DNA from 4 places in the Aminipila terrae genome. Region 2 is predicted to be linked to each of the others. Evidence: riboswitches for the same ligand, from Rfam matches in the RefSeq annotation. Region 2 holds a riboswitch; each other region holds the start of a gene.
The links. Region 2 has a riboswitch for cobalamin ahead of Ami3637_RS17020 (immunoglobulin-like domain-containing protein). Riboswitches for the same ligand answer to the same signal wherever they lie in the genome.
Positions count from the first base shown of each region.

Region 1: another riboswitch for cobalamin. It lies ahead of Ami3637_RS02430 (S-layer homology domain-containing protein); the one in region 2 lies ahead of Ami3637_RS17020 (immunoglobulin-like domain-containing protein).
Region 3: another riboswitch for cobalamin. It lies ahead of Ami3637_RS02395 (diaminopimelate decarboxylase family protein); the one in region 2 lies ahead of Ami3637_RS17020 (immunoglobulin-like domain-containing protein).
Region 4: another riboswitch for cobalamin. It lies ahead of Ami3637_RS02035 (DUF2292 domain-containing protein); the one in region 2 lies ahead of Ami3637_RS17020 (immunoglobulin-like domain-containing protein).

Region 1 covers NZ_CP047591.1:519,600-522,808, forward strand. Annotated here, with positions in the region: gene Ami3637_RS18160 (DUF4430 domain-containing protein) at 1-306, opposite strand, end outside; gene Ami3637_RS02430 (S-layer homology domain-containing protein) at 318-1,991, opposite strand; cobalamin riboswitch at 2,101-2,315, opposite strand; gene Ami3637_RS02435 (DUF4430 domain-containing protein) at 2,416-3,209, opposite strand, start outside.
Region 2 covers NZ_CP047591.1:3,509,149-3,512,357, reverse strand. Annotated here, with positions in the region: gene Ami3637_RS18870 (ATP-binding cassette domain-containing protein) at 160-711, shown strand; cobalamin riboswitch at 811-1,010, shown strand; gene Ami3637_RS17020 (immunoglobulin-like domain-containing protein) at 1,267-3,209, shown strand, end outside.
Region 3 covers NZ_CP047591.1:504,443-507,651, forward strand. Annotated here, with positions in the region: gene Ami3637_RS02395 (diaminopimelate decarboxylase family protein) at 73-1,398, opposite strand; cobalamin riboswitch at 1,537-1,752, opposite strand; gene Ami3637_RS02400 (S-layer homology domain-containing protein) at 1,889-3,209, opposite strand, start outside.
Region 4 covers NZ_CP047591.1:435,008-438,216, forward strand. Annotated here, with positions in the region: gene Ami3637_RS02030 (InlB B-repeat-containing protein) at 1-1,043, opposite strand, end outside; gene Ami3637_RS02035 (DUF2292 domain-containing protein) at 1,155-1,313, opposite strand; cobalamin riboswitch at 1,516-1,739, opposite strand; gene Ami3637_RS02040 (Tad domain-containing protein) at 1,863-2,969, opposite strand; gene Ami3637_RS02045 (coiled-coil domain-containing protein) at 2,976-3,209, opposite strand, start outside.

The DNA of each region.
Region 1 (3,209 bases), 520 kb from region 2:
TTCACTATAAGCCACATCTTTTTTATTCACTTTAACTTCTGCAGTTTTTACCGCAGGCTTTGTTGTTTCTACTGCCTTTTCAGTTTTTAAGGCTTCTTGTGTTGTAACCGTAGCGACCTTTTTTTCTGTGTCTACAGCGACCGCACCCTTGCTCACTTCATCTTGTTTCGATGCTTCTACAGTGGCTTTACTCTTTAAATCAGAGGAAGGGCTGCCTTTAGCAAACCCTCCGCCCCACAAGAATGTAATCGACAATACAGCAATGATGGCAAGTGCTGCATAGATTTTATTCTTAGTAATTTTCACAATCTTATCTCCTACATTAAATCAGCTTTACCTAACATACGATATAACATTTCTGCAATTTCACAGCGTTTAATTGGTGCTTTAGGGGAAATTGTCAAATCAGATTTGTCTAAAACATCATTGCTATAACAGAATGCTAATGCACTATTGGCCCATGAGGCTGCATCCACATAGTCCGTAAACTGTGCAAGTGTATTCTGTATGGTTGCTGCATCCATATTTGTATTCATGCCGCACAAAGCAGCCGCACGGGCTACCATGCTTGCAGCTTCCTGTCTTGTAATACTTCCATTTGGATTGAAATCTGTTGCAGATATACCACTTACAATTTTATATTTGTATGCAGTCCCTACATAGCCTGCATACCATGCCTTATCGGGCACATCTTTAAATACATTGTCAGCTTTTGGGGTAAGTCCAAGTGCCTGTACCACAATAGTTGCAAATTCTGCCCTAGTCATAGTTGCATCTGGTTCAAAAGCAGTATCGGTTTTACCGTTAATAATACTCCTGGAAGCTAAAGCTTCAATTGCTTTTTGATTTTTATGCCCCTTAATGTCTGTAAAAGTCCTGCCTTCTTTAGTAACTGGCATTGCTTTCACATCGGCATTCTTATCTTTTAATCCTGATACCGTTTTATCAGTACCAGTAGCCTGAGTTGATGCTTCCGCAGTTTTCCCATCAGTCATTCTGTACATGCTGCTTTTTCCATCTAATTGTCTCTGAACAGAAACTAACGCATAAAATCCCTGCTCTGTAGCCATTTGATTAGCACTGGTCTCTGAAAGAATGTGCTTAAATCCGTTTCCTTTTATGTTGAACTGTAATATATTTTCTACTAATGTATGTCCATTTTTTACAAATCGGCTGTCATCCACAGAAACCCCCAGTTCAGTAAGAGCCACAATAACCTGGTCCGCACTTTCAGAATTGACTGTTCCCCATGAGCTGAATCCACCGTTTTCATTTTGTAGTTTAGACAGACATGCCAGAGCTTTTTCTGTAGCTGCTTTTACATCTGTGCGATTCTGGTATTTTGCCAGTGCCTGCAATGCCATTGCAGTAATATCCGTATCTGCAATTTCATCTCCTTTAGCTGCTCCTGTAGTTCCTCCTGTCAGTGAAAAACCACCATCAGCCAGTTGCCTTTTTAATATTTCATTTACATACATGTCTCTTGTAGCCTGGACTTCAGCATCTTTGTTTTGCGGCACAGGATAGTTTTTTGAATCCAGTGCTATAAGTGCCCAAATAGGTCCATTAATGCCCTGCCATATAGTTTTATTAAAATCCCCAAGAGGAGTAAGCAGATTATACCCAGCTACATTGGCTGGATCTTTGCCAATTGCACTCAGTGCAATAATAGTTCGTGAATAATCAGAATATTTCTTGTCATGTAAAATTCCTTTACATTCTTTTACATGCTTTTCCAGTGCAGTATAATAACTGTCATAATAACTTTGAGGAACTTTATAATCACTGCGGGCAAGGGCCATTACCACCCAGTCTCCTCCTATTGATCCGGGTTGGGGATCCATTACTGTCTGCTGTAAATATTTTGCTGTCTCGGTCAATGCCTGATTAACCGAGGTTTTCTCAGTAGCCGCAAAAATACTGGTCATGTTACCAAATACCATAATCAGTACTAAGAAAATTGACAGCATGCTCTTCTTCTTTTGTTTCATTTTCCCTCTCCATTTCTTTTTTCACACAAAAAAAACTGCGGCAGCCTGTTAAAACTGCCACAGCCGTATTTCTGTGCACATTATTTATTTACACCCATGACTCGTGGGTTAAATTCTGAACTATTGCGAAGATATTCTGACTTACACTTTCAGGACTCATATCCAGCGTACATGTTTGGCCTTCCCGATTTCTCAGTGGCTGACATTGTCAAAAACATGTACTTAGTGCTTACAGCGGCGGTACCGTCCGAGACTTACACTCGATTCCCTATTACAGCTCCCTGTCCATTGGACAGAAAGAAAACACAAAAGCAACATATTAAATTATTCATGGATCAAATATCCATATCTACTTAAATATTTTATCACCAAAGCATTTCCTTGTAAATACATATGTGGCTTATTACCCTAAATGCTTCATCTTTTATTGGTCTGCTGCCTCCAGCCATCTGTCAGGATAGGCAGGATGATTTTGCTCCTGTCCATCTACCGTATAGATAGTTTCTTTCGTATAATCATCAACATAATGCATTATAATCTGATCACTATCCTTCAGTACTATCCCCTTAATTCCAGAGTTAGGATGCTGTCCGTTTATAGTAAACATCCAGCCTGAATTTGGGCTGTTATTGTCAAATTCCCCCAACCAGTAGCCTCCATATTTTAGTGGTGCTTTTACTGATTTTATATATCCCGATTCAGCGCCTTTCTGAGACAGCTTATTATCATTTACTGCCTTCATAAAAATATCATAAACCGTACTTCCTTCTGTTACCTTATAGCTTGTCGTCTTAACCCAGTTTACATATTTCTGGTGCTTATCAAAACCGTCGTGCTGGGTATCTCCAATAAGTCTGAAAGTTACGGTCATGTCACCTTTATCTGCATCCTTACCTGCTGCAGCTTTTGTAATAGCATTATTATCTTTATAAGCTTTTGCTTTGGTTTTATCAAACAGCCACCATGCACCATTCCTTCCCTGTTCAACCTCCATTACAGAAATTAAAGCTTCTGCATGCTGGTTAGACAGGCTGGGCTGTGTTATTTTCATGTTATTTAAATCAAAACCATCTTTTAAAATTGCATCGATGGCTGACTCTCCATCTTTGATAAATCTTGTATCATCCAGGAGGTTAACCCCCAAAGCAGAAAGCAGTATAACTACCTGATCTGTGGTCCAGATATTACCAAACCTTCCATCCCATTGCTGGGCTCCTG
Region 2 (3,209 bases):
GTCAAATTCGGATATGTACCGGAAAAGACTATTATACAAGATTTCTCTGCAAAAATAAAACCTGGGCAGAAGTTGCTATTGTTGCCCCACTGGTGCAGGTAAAACTACCATTATGAACTTGTTAATGCGGTTTTATGAATTGGATGCGGTGAAATACTGTTGGATGGAACACCAATCAGCCAGGTACCACGGGAGAATGTACATCAGCAATTCTGCATGGTTTTACAGGATTCATGGCTGTTTGAAGGCACAATAAAAGAGAATATTATTTACAGCAAGCAGGGCATCACAGAAGAACAGGTGGTGAAAGCCTGCAAAACCGTGGGTTTGCATCATTTTATCAAAACCTTGCCTGAGGGATATGATACGATATTAAACGATAAGGCCAGTCTGTCAGAAGGACAGAAACAGCTTATTACTATTGCCCGGGCAATGATACAGAACGCACCGCTGCTGATTTTAGATGAAGCAACCAGTTCAGTAGATACCCGTACGGAGCGTATTGTTCAATCTGCAATGGATCAGCTGACGGTTGGCAGAACTTCTTTTGTCATTGCCCACAGGCTTTCCACCATTAAGAATGCAGACTTGATTCTTGTGATGAAAGACGGGATATCATTGAAAGTGGTAATCATAAAGAGTTGCTTGCACAGAGTGGATTCTATGCAGAGCTTTATAACAGTCAATTTGAATCAGCAGCATAAATTTTAATCCTTGTTCTTATGAATTAGAAAAATGGTGTCAATACCCAGGGTGTTGACACTAATTCTATTTAATGGTAGTATTTTAGATAATAACATTCTTAAAATAATTTAATAATCATTTTATGTTCCGTTTTAATTGGTAGCATACCAAATTAGGATGGCTAAGAGGGAAGCAGGTGAAAGACCTGCGCGGTCCCGCCGCTGTAAACGAGGAATTTTTCTTAAAATACCACTGAGAGAATCTTGGGAAGGTTAGAAAAGTGATGATACGTGAGCCAGAAGACCTGCTTAAAATGATAGAACCAGTATTCCGCGGGAAATCGGCAATACGGATTAATAGATGGATATTTATGTGAAATATATCTTTGTTTTTGCAGTAAAAACGGACTGTAGTATTTTTTATACTACAGTTTTTTTTGTCCAAAAACATATTAGTTATGTGGCTGGTTGATTTGCTTTTCTCGGGAGAATACAGGTTTTATCTGATCAGAAAAATAACGCATTATGCGATGATATAGATAAGAATAATAGAAGGAGAGAAGAGAAAGCGATGTTTTTTGAAATGAATAAAGTAAAAAAAGCTCTAGTGATTATATTAACCATTGCCATAACTTTTACGGGCTTTTGTATACCAGAAGCAGGTAACCTAAATGTGTATGCAGATGAAGTCACAGCGGGCAGCTCTGGTAACAACAGTAAACCTTCAGCAGGCGACGGGAGCAAAGAAAATCCCTATGTCATAAAGAATGCGGATGAGCTGTCATGGTTTTCAGAGGAGGCTAACAAAACTCTAACACTATGTGCCGTTCTGGGTGAGGATATTAATATGGGTGGGGAAAGCCGCCCTTGGAAACCAATTGGTACAGGCCTTGATAGTCAAAAGCCCTATACTGGAGTCTTTGATGGGAAGGGTCACACTGTTAGCGGCATCTATATCAATTGTGAAGGAAAATACCTTGGCTTTTTTGGAAACCTGGGTTCCGGTAGCACTGTGAAAAACCTCACAGTAAAAGGGAGAATTACCAATAGTGCTACCGGTGCTACTTATACGGGCGGCATCGCTGGATGCGCCAATGGTGGCAGCCAGATTGTAAATTGTGCCAATTATGCTGATGTGAGTGTAAAGGGTGGAACTACTGTAGGTGGGCTTGTTGGCGGTACAGAGGGTAATTCTAACTCTAATATTAAGATATTGGGCTCTCTCAATTCAGGATCCGTGTCAGGAAAGAGGATGGCAGGCGGTATCATTGGAGTCGCTAAGTTTGTGGATGTTAGTTATTGTTATAATAACGGAGATATTAGCACTTCAAGCTCTTATGTTGGTGGTATTTTAGGTTCTACATCTAGCAGTTCTAAATCTAATTTGCAGAAGAGCTACAATATTGGAAATGTTTCAGGAACAACCAATGTAGGTGCATTGGCAGGAGACTCCAGTGGTATTGTTTCTAATGTAAGTAACTGCTATTGGCTGGAAGGTTCAGCAGAAAAAGGCTTTGGAGGTACAGCTTCAGTTTCAGGTACTAATGCAGTTAAGGCTGCTGCAGACATGAAAACGGCAGACTTTGTTACGTTGATTAATGGGGAAAATTCTCCACAGGAATCTAAGTTCATAGCTGTTGAAGGAGAATATCCTGTACATCAGTGGCAACAGCCAGAGATGAGTGATGAAGATGCAGTGGCAGCAGCAGCGGACGCTTTAACTATGGATACTTCAAATCCAGTAAAGATTAATCTAACCCTTCCATCCACAGGAATCAATGGTACAGCCATTTCATGGAAGTCAGGAAATGAAGCAGTTGTTTCCCATGAAGGTGTTATTAATCCTCCTGATGCAGATACAAAAGTTACTTTGACGGCTACTGTATCTAAGAATGGAATACAGAAGACAAAAGATTTTGTTTTTACAGTAGCAGCCGGAAGTGAAAGCCAGGATAAAGAAACAATAGATAAAGCTATTCAGATTTTGTCTAATAACATGATTCCAAAGAATGGTACAGATACAAATTTTATTACTTTTGTAAATAAAACCTTGGAAAAAAACAATATTACAGGGGTAACGGTTCAGCTTATAAATACAGGTACTCCTGCAAGAGCGGATGTGGGAAGCATCGGAACCAATGGAGATATTACATACTTTTATCAGGACCCGTCAACACTGGGTTACAGTACTGCATTTGTTTTCATAAATGATATTAAGATGACTCTCTCTAAAGGAAATGTCAGCAAAGAGATTACGGTAAAAGCAAGGTTGGATTGGGATGAAAGTAAAGTCAAAGACTGGTTGAATAAAGCTGTGCTTGATACAATTGGCTGGGAAAGTATAAAGGAGACTAATTCTGATCAACAGGCTGTTACGGATTCTTTAAGCCTGCCGGTACGTAAACGGGATACAAAAGATAATCTACTTGCAAACCTGACGTGGAGCAGCAGCGATACTGGGGTAATACAAATTGCCAAAGGTGAGATTGGCGGTAACCTTCCAGTAGTGGCAACCGTTAAGCGTCA
Region 3 (3,209 bases), 510 kb from region 2:
CCACGCATATAAGCATGTGTCAATAGAAAATTCGGTGGCAAAACTATGTATTTTTTATTTTTGTTTTTTTAATTATATAACACATAAATTTAGTTTTTCACGAAAAGGTTCTTCCCCAGCTAGCAGATCTTCATATTGCTGGGGCCTTTTAATCTGTTTCACAGTACCATTCTTCTTAATCATTATAACCCCGGGCCTTGGTCTTCCACTAAAGTGAGAGAGATGGGTATTACTATAAGCTCCCGCATTAATAAATGCGATGAAATCACCGGCTGTTATGCTGTTAGGAAGTCGGATGCAATCAGAAGAGTCATAGGACAGTCCGCTGATTTTATATGGCATATTATGTTGCTCAGTAATTTTATTTACACATATCATCTGATCATATTCCAAATTTTTTTCAGCCTCAGCCCCAATGTTCAGACCTTCATCCAGTACTAACCAGTTTTCATTCAGATTCTTTCTATATTTTTCATTTACTATACTGGTTAAAAGGATGCCTGCAGAAGCTGCAATTTTTCTACCCGGCTCAATAATTAATTCTATGCTGTTAAAGAACTCTTTATATTCTTTTCCCGCCCATTTTTCCACCTTATCCGTATTTAATTCCTGGGATACCGCCTCTGCAATCTGCCCCATATTTTCAGATGAAATGCCTCCTCCGATATTTAAGCTTTGGGGAATAAATCCTGTGAGCTGATGCATTTTTACTGCTGTTTCAAGCATGGTAACAAAAGCCTCCCGAACAGATTCCGTTTTATATAATCCGTTCTGGATATGAAAATGATAGCCTTTTAGTTTTATGTATTTCTTATTTTTCTGAGACATTCTGATAGCTGTTCTGAGCTGTTCAAAGGTTATTCCAAATTCTGCCTCCTGTACAAGCAATTTATTCTGATTAGAGTTATAATAAGAGATTTCAGGGGCTACCATTAAAGCAATGTTCACTGGAGTATTTAAAGCCTCAGCAATTTTAACAATTCTTGTCAATTCGTAGATCGAATCTATATTAATAGATTTAACCCCGCTTTTTATGGCAAATTCAATCTCTTTAGTGGTTTTACATGCTCCCGTAAATATAATCTGCTCCCCCTCAAAGCCTGCCTGTAAACCTTTAAACAATTCTCCTCCGGAATTAACCTGCAAATTACAGCCTGCATCTCTGATAACCTGAAGATTAGCAAGAGTTGATTCACATTGAGCTGCATAATGTATACTGGTCTTATCATAGAAGGTTCTAAAGGCCACTATAACTTCGTTTACATTTTTTCTTAATTCTCTTTCTGAAAAAATATATAATGGTGAACCATATTCTTCAGCCAGTTTTGTCAAATCCCTTCCATCAAAGTATAAATGTTCTTTTTCAACTTTAAATATTTTGTTTTCAAAAATATTCATTTACAAACCTCCCAGTTAAAATAACTGTAATATAACTGCTGCCAGACTGTTTTTATAATAAAAAAAACTGCGACAAAAATCGCAGTCCGTTTTACTGTTTCACTCTATTATTCCTGCCAATTATCCATACTACCCGTGGATTGGCGTGCTCCTCATGCAGGTCTCCTGACTCGTGCCTCAACATTTCTTTTAACCTTCCCGAATGGTAATTCAGTGGTTATCTATCCTCTTCAGAATATTTCTAAAAGAAACTCTTCACTCACAGTGGCGGGTCCGCTCTGGTTTTTCACCAGATTCCCTCTTAGTCGTACTCTACTTATACGTAAAGTCGAAACATGGAAGTAATATAATTTGTTTTTTATAGTCTATCATACAGGAATTATTATTTCAAGGTATTTTAGCTAATAAAGGACAGCTGCAGAATAATTATTTTCCGCAGCTGCTTGCTTTAAAATGTTTAGAGCTAACTACAAAATTTTCTGTTATTTAACTATTTTGCTAACTTCTGAAACAGTGAAGCCATCATGGATGATGCTTCCGCTCTTGTTGCATACCCTGAAGGTTTAAAACTATACTTTCCGTCTGCTCCTTTATAACCATTTATTATGCCGCCTGTCTGCATGATTTCTATGGCTCCCCCAGCATAAGGACTGATTTTACCCTTGTCTGAAAATTCCTGTTTAAGGGCTGTCTTGGTTATTTCTTTCTTTTCAATATTTTCTAGATAGTTTTTAAGCATTACAGCCATATCCTCTCTGGATATGTTGGCATTTGGATTAAATTTGCCCTTAAATCCTTTGGAAATATTTTTTTCTGCAGCCCAGTTTACCGCTTTTGCATACCATGCATTATCTGACACATCCGTAAATACTGCACTATTGGTCACTTGGGGAGCACCAGCCTTGCTGTAAAGAATCTGTACAAATTCAGCTCTGGTTACACTTCCATTGGGATCAAAGGTAGTCTTTGTCTTGCCTTTTACTATTCCTTTATTGGCAAGATACATAACACTGTCATAGAACCATTTTCCGCTGGTCACATCTGAAAAGGCCACATTGTTATAAGTGACAGCATAATATGAAAAGTGGTTGGTTTCTCCCTTCATTGCTTTCTTTGCTTCGTCATAAGAAGCACCCTCCACCGTTTGCTGTTCTCCTTTATCACTGACATAAATAATTTTCAGGTTTTCCTTCTTCTCATTTGCTCCTAAAGAATATGGAAGATAGAAGGTCACCTTCCCATTCTTAAAATCAGTGATTGCTTTGTCGTTGGAAACGGCGGAAAGATTAAACACAGGACGGCCTGCAAGCTCTGGTATATTTGTAGTAACAGGATTTGAAGAAGCGTCAACTTTTTCAATAGCCAGCTTGATATCGCTGCCACCAGCCTCTGCAACCAACGCAGACAGGGCTTCCTGACTAAACCTCATATCCCCTGTAGGCGTAGTGATGCTTAATATACCTTTTTCCTTTACTATGTCTTTTGCAGAGGACGTTGGTAAAGTAGTAACCACTGCATCGGCTTTGTCATCTGCTTTTACCACAATCGATACTTCTGGTATTAACTCCTTGCTTGAGTTTTTCACCGCTTCCATAGCCTTTTTCAATGCTTCTGTCATGTCCTTTGAAGAAACAGCAGCTGCCGCTTTTCCGTCGCGATCTGGTTTGGCAGTAACCTGAACAGTCTCTTTAGCTGAAGCCTTTTGATCGTCGGTTTTAGTTGCTGAATTTTCATGATCCCAATTTCCCTCATAGCCAGTTTCTTTTTTATAATCATCTGTATAGAACCATAAGATTTCATCATTATTTTTT
Region 4 (3,209 bases), 440 kb from region 2:
TAGCTTCCTCCATCGGAAATCACTACGTTACTGGTACATCTGGTAATATCAGTACAGTTTGCATACCCAATGATTCCCCCTATATAATCACCGCTGCATTTTATACTTCCACTCACCGCCAAATCTTTTACTTCACCATTTAGCGTATATCCAAATAATCCCTGATAACTGTCGCTGGTAACGATATTTAAACCATCTAATGTATGATTTTTCCCATCAAAGGTTCCCGAAAATGGTGTTTTTTCTGTTCCGGCAGGCTTCCATCCCAGAGATAGGGTTATATCTTTTTCCAAACGTACTGTATCTTCGTCAAAATCCACAGAAACCGCTTCTCCTGTGGTATTTTTAAATTTACCATTTACTAAATCAGAGAATCTGTTAAGTTCCTCCGTTGTACTGATTGTAAAAGTACTTCCTTTTTCATATAGCTTGTTTACATCATAATCACTAATAGAAAAAGTTCCTGCACTCTCCATTAAAGTCATCATAAGTGGCTCTATGGCTGCTGTTGTTGTAGCATCTGTTACAGCACTGTCAGTGGTCACCTCAGTTTTACTATCTGTAACTGCACTTCCAGTAGTTTCGCCAGTTTTTGTGCTATCCGTTACAGCACTATCGGTAGTTTGACCTGTTTTCGTATCATCCGTGGTCTTACTATCAGTTGTTTCTCCTGTTTTCGTATCACCCGTAGCTGCACTATCGGTAGTTCCACCTGTTTTGGTATCACCCGTGGTTGTACTGTCAGGGTTTCCTCCCGATTTCGTATCACCCGTGGTTGTACTGTCAGTTGTTCCTTCTGTTTTCGTATCACCCGTGGTTATACTGTCAGTGGTTTTTCCTGCTTCCGTACCACCTGTAGCGGCACCATCCGTTATAGTGCCATCGCTGTTTTCTTTTGCTGTCGCCTGACTTTCGGAAACTGAGTTTCCTGTAGCCTGACTAACCGAATTCAACTCATCTCCTGCATAAGCAATCGCTGTAAACTGCGATATAATCATAGTCATGCAGAGAATTGCGCATAAAAAATTCTTTCTTTTTGTCAATTCAGTCTCTCCTCTCTAAAAACTTCAATAATAATAAATAAAAAAGGTCCTTTACTATAGTTTTTTACTATAATAAAGAACCTCCAGTTTTCTGGTCAGCTCTAACCATAATTACAATTTTATACTTCTCCTGACTTCTTCCAGCCGTATAGGCTTCCCATCGTTGATTATGACTTTTATCTCTCCAAAACCGATTTGATGAATAATCTTCAGCAGTTTTTGTTCCTGCTCATTTGGAATAACATTTTTCTTTTCTGCCTCTACTGACATTTCTTTTTCCTCCTGCATTTACTAACATTAGATTATTTCTCATCAATCCCACTTTTATGTTTATCCCTTATATACAGCAGTTACTGCTACATATTTTTTCTGATTAAATTCACATAAAAAAAGCTGTAGCATTATTGCTACAGCCCGTATTTCTGTATAATTTTAATCATTTGTATTACAAGAATTGCCGAATACCCGTCGGATTCTGTCTTCATTTTAAGCAGGTATTCTGGCTTACGCATTATCATCCTTACCAAGCCTTCCCAAGAAATTACTCAGTGGCTCACCCATTTATCTTTGTATGACAGGCAGGACTCCTCGTTTACAGCGGCGGGACCGCGCAGGACTTGAACCTGCTTCCCTCTTAGCTATCCGCCAAAATCCCCTTAGATTCCAGCGAACAGAACATAAAATGATCTATTAAATTTCACCACAATCATGTTATCATTGATTTTCCTCTACGTCAACACCCTGAAGAAATTTTATGTAAAATAACAGTTTAAGTTGTCGAAAAATGTTTTTACTGAACTAACTGATATAAATTCGTTTCTATTCCACCAATCTGGTTATTGTAAAAGGGACACTCTGGGCGGCCTGGGAACTGTATGTTAGATTTATCCCTCCATCACAGGTCACCAAATCTCCAACAATAGACCCATAAAAAATACCACTGTTACCATTTAGTCTTACTGTGCCTTTCGGGGCATAAAGAATTCCTGTCACATCACCACTGCCACCATTAAATGTGATATTTCCGTTCATTGAGTAAAAGCATACCGAATCTGACGCATTCATGCTTACGTTACTACCGTTAAATGTCATATCTCCAGTTGCTAATATACTTCCATTAGAATGAATCCCACTACCGTTTATAGTGAGATTTCCATTAATAAACACCGTAGAATAGACGGAAAGCATGGCATTTAGCTGCTCAGCTGACATGGTATACTGATTACTGCTAGCTTTAAAGGATGCACCAAAAACATTGATTAAAGTACTTTGATTAACCGTAGTTGCCAGAGTTAAAACATCAGAAAAATCAGGCATAGAGACATACGGAGAATTTTCTATTTTCCCTGATGAAGCATTAACCTTGGCATCAATAGTATTTACAGCAGTAACAACTCCAGTTACCGTGGCAGCATTTTTTATGCTATTATTAGAGTGAACATTGCCATCAATTATGTTCTGTCCTTTAAACTGCAATAAATCCATTTCACTACCAGAGAATAGTGCATACTTAAAAGGTCCAAAAACACTGCTGCACTCCGCTGCTGCACTTACAGACACTTTTGTATTATCTTCTCTTTTGAATATTTTTGCAAAAGTATATTCAACCGGATGGCTGGCAGTTATTCTTATCCTCTTATTTGAATTCACAAATTCTATTTGGTCAATTTCCTCTTCATCAAATCCATTTTCCTCAAAATACATAATCGACTTTTGTTTTGCCGCTACAATACTGTCTGGCAATTCCTGTGCCCCTGCAAGGCAGGCAGCATCTACTGCGCTCTGAAGCTGCTGCTTTTCTAGTGCAACTCTTCCCACATCAATTACTATTGCTGTAAAGGCCATCAGTACAGTAATAAATAATGCCACCATAATGGTAACTGAACCTTGTTCTTCTCTGTACCCACAATACTTAAAAACATTCATGAGCCATCACACTTCCATTTCATGCTCTTCAGTTTTTTTGATATCATTGGACTTACTTAGCGCTTTCAGCTTTATTTCCAACATAGCAAGATTTGAATTTGCCTCACTAAGTTTTTGTTCTACAATAATTTTTTCCATTGTAATATCAGATTTTTCATTAATAAACTGTACTATCTTTTTAGTATTCTCCTGCAATTCTTTTTCCATCAAATTGTTGGCATTTAATATCTTTTCGTTTTG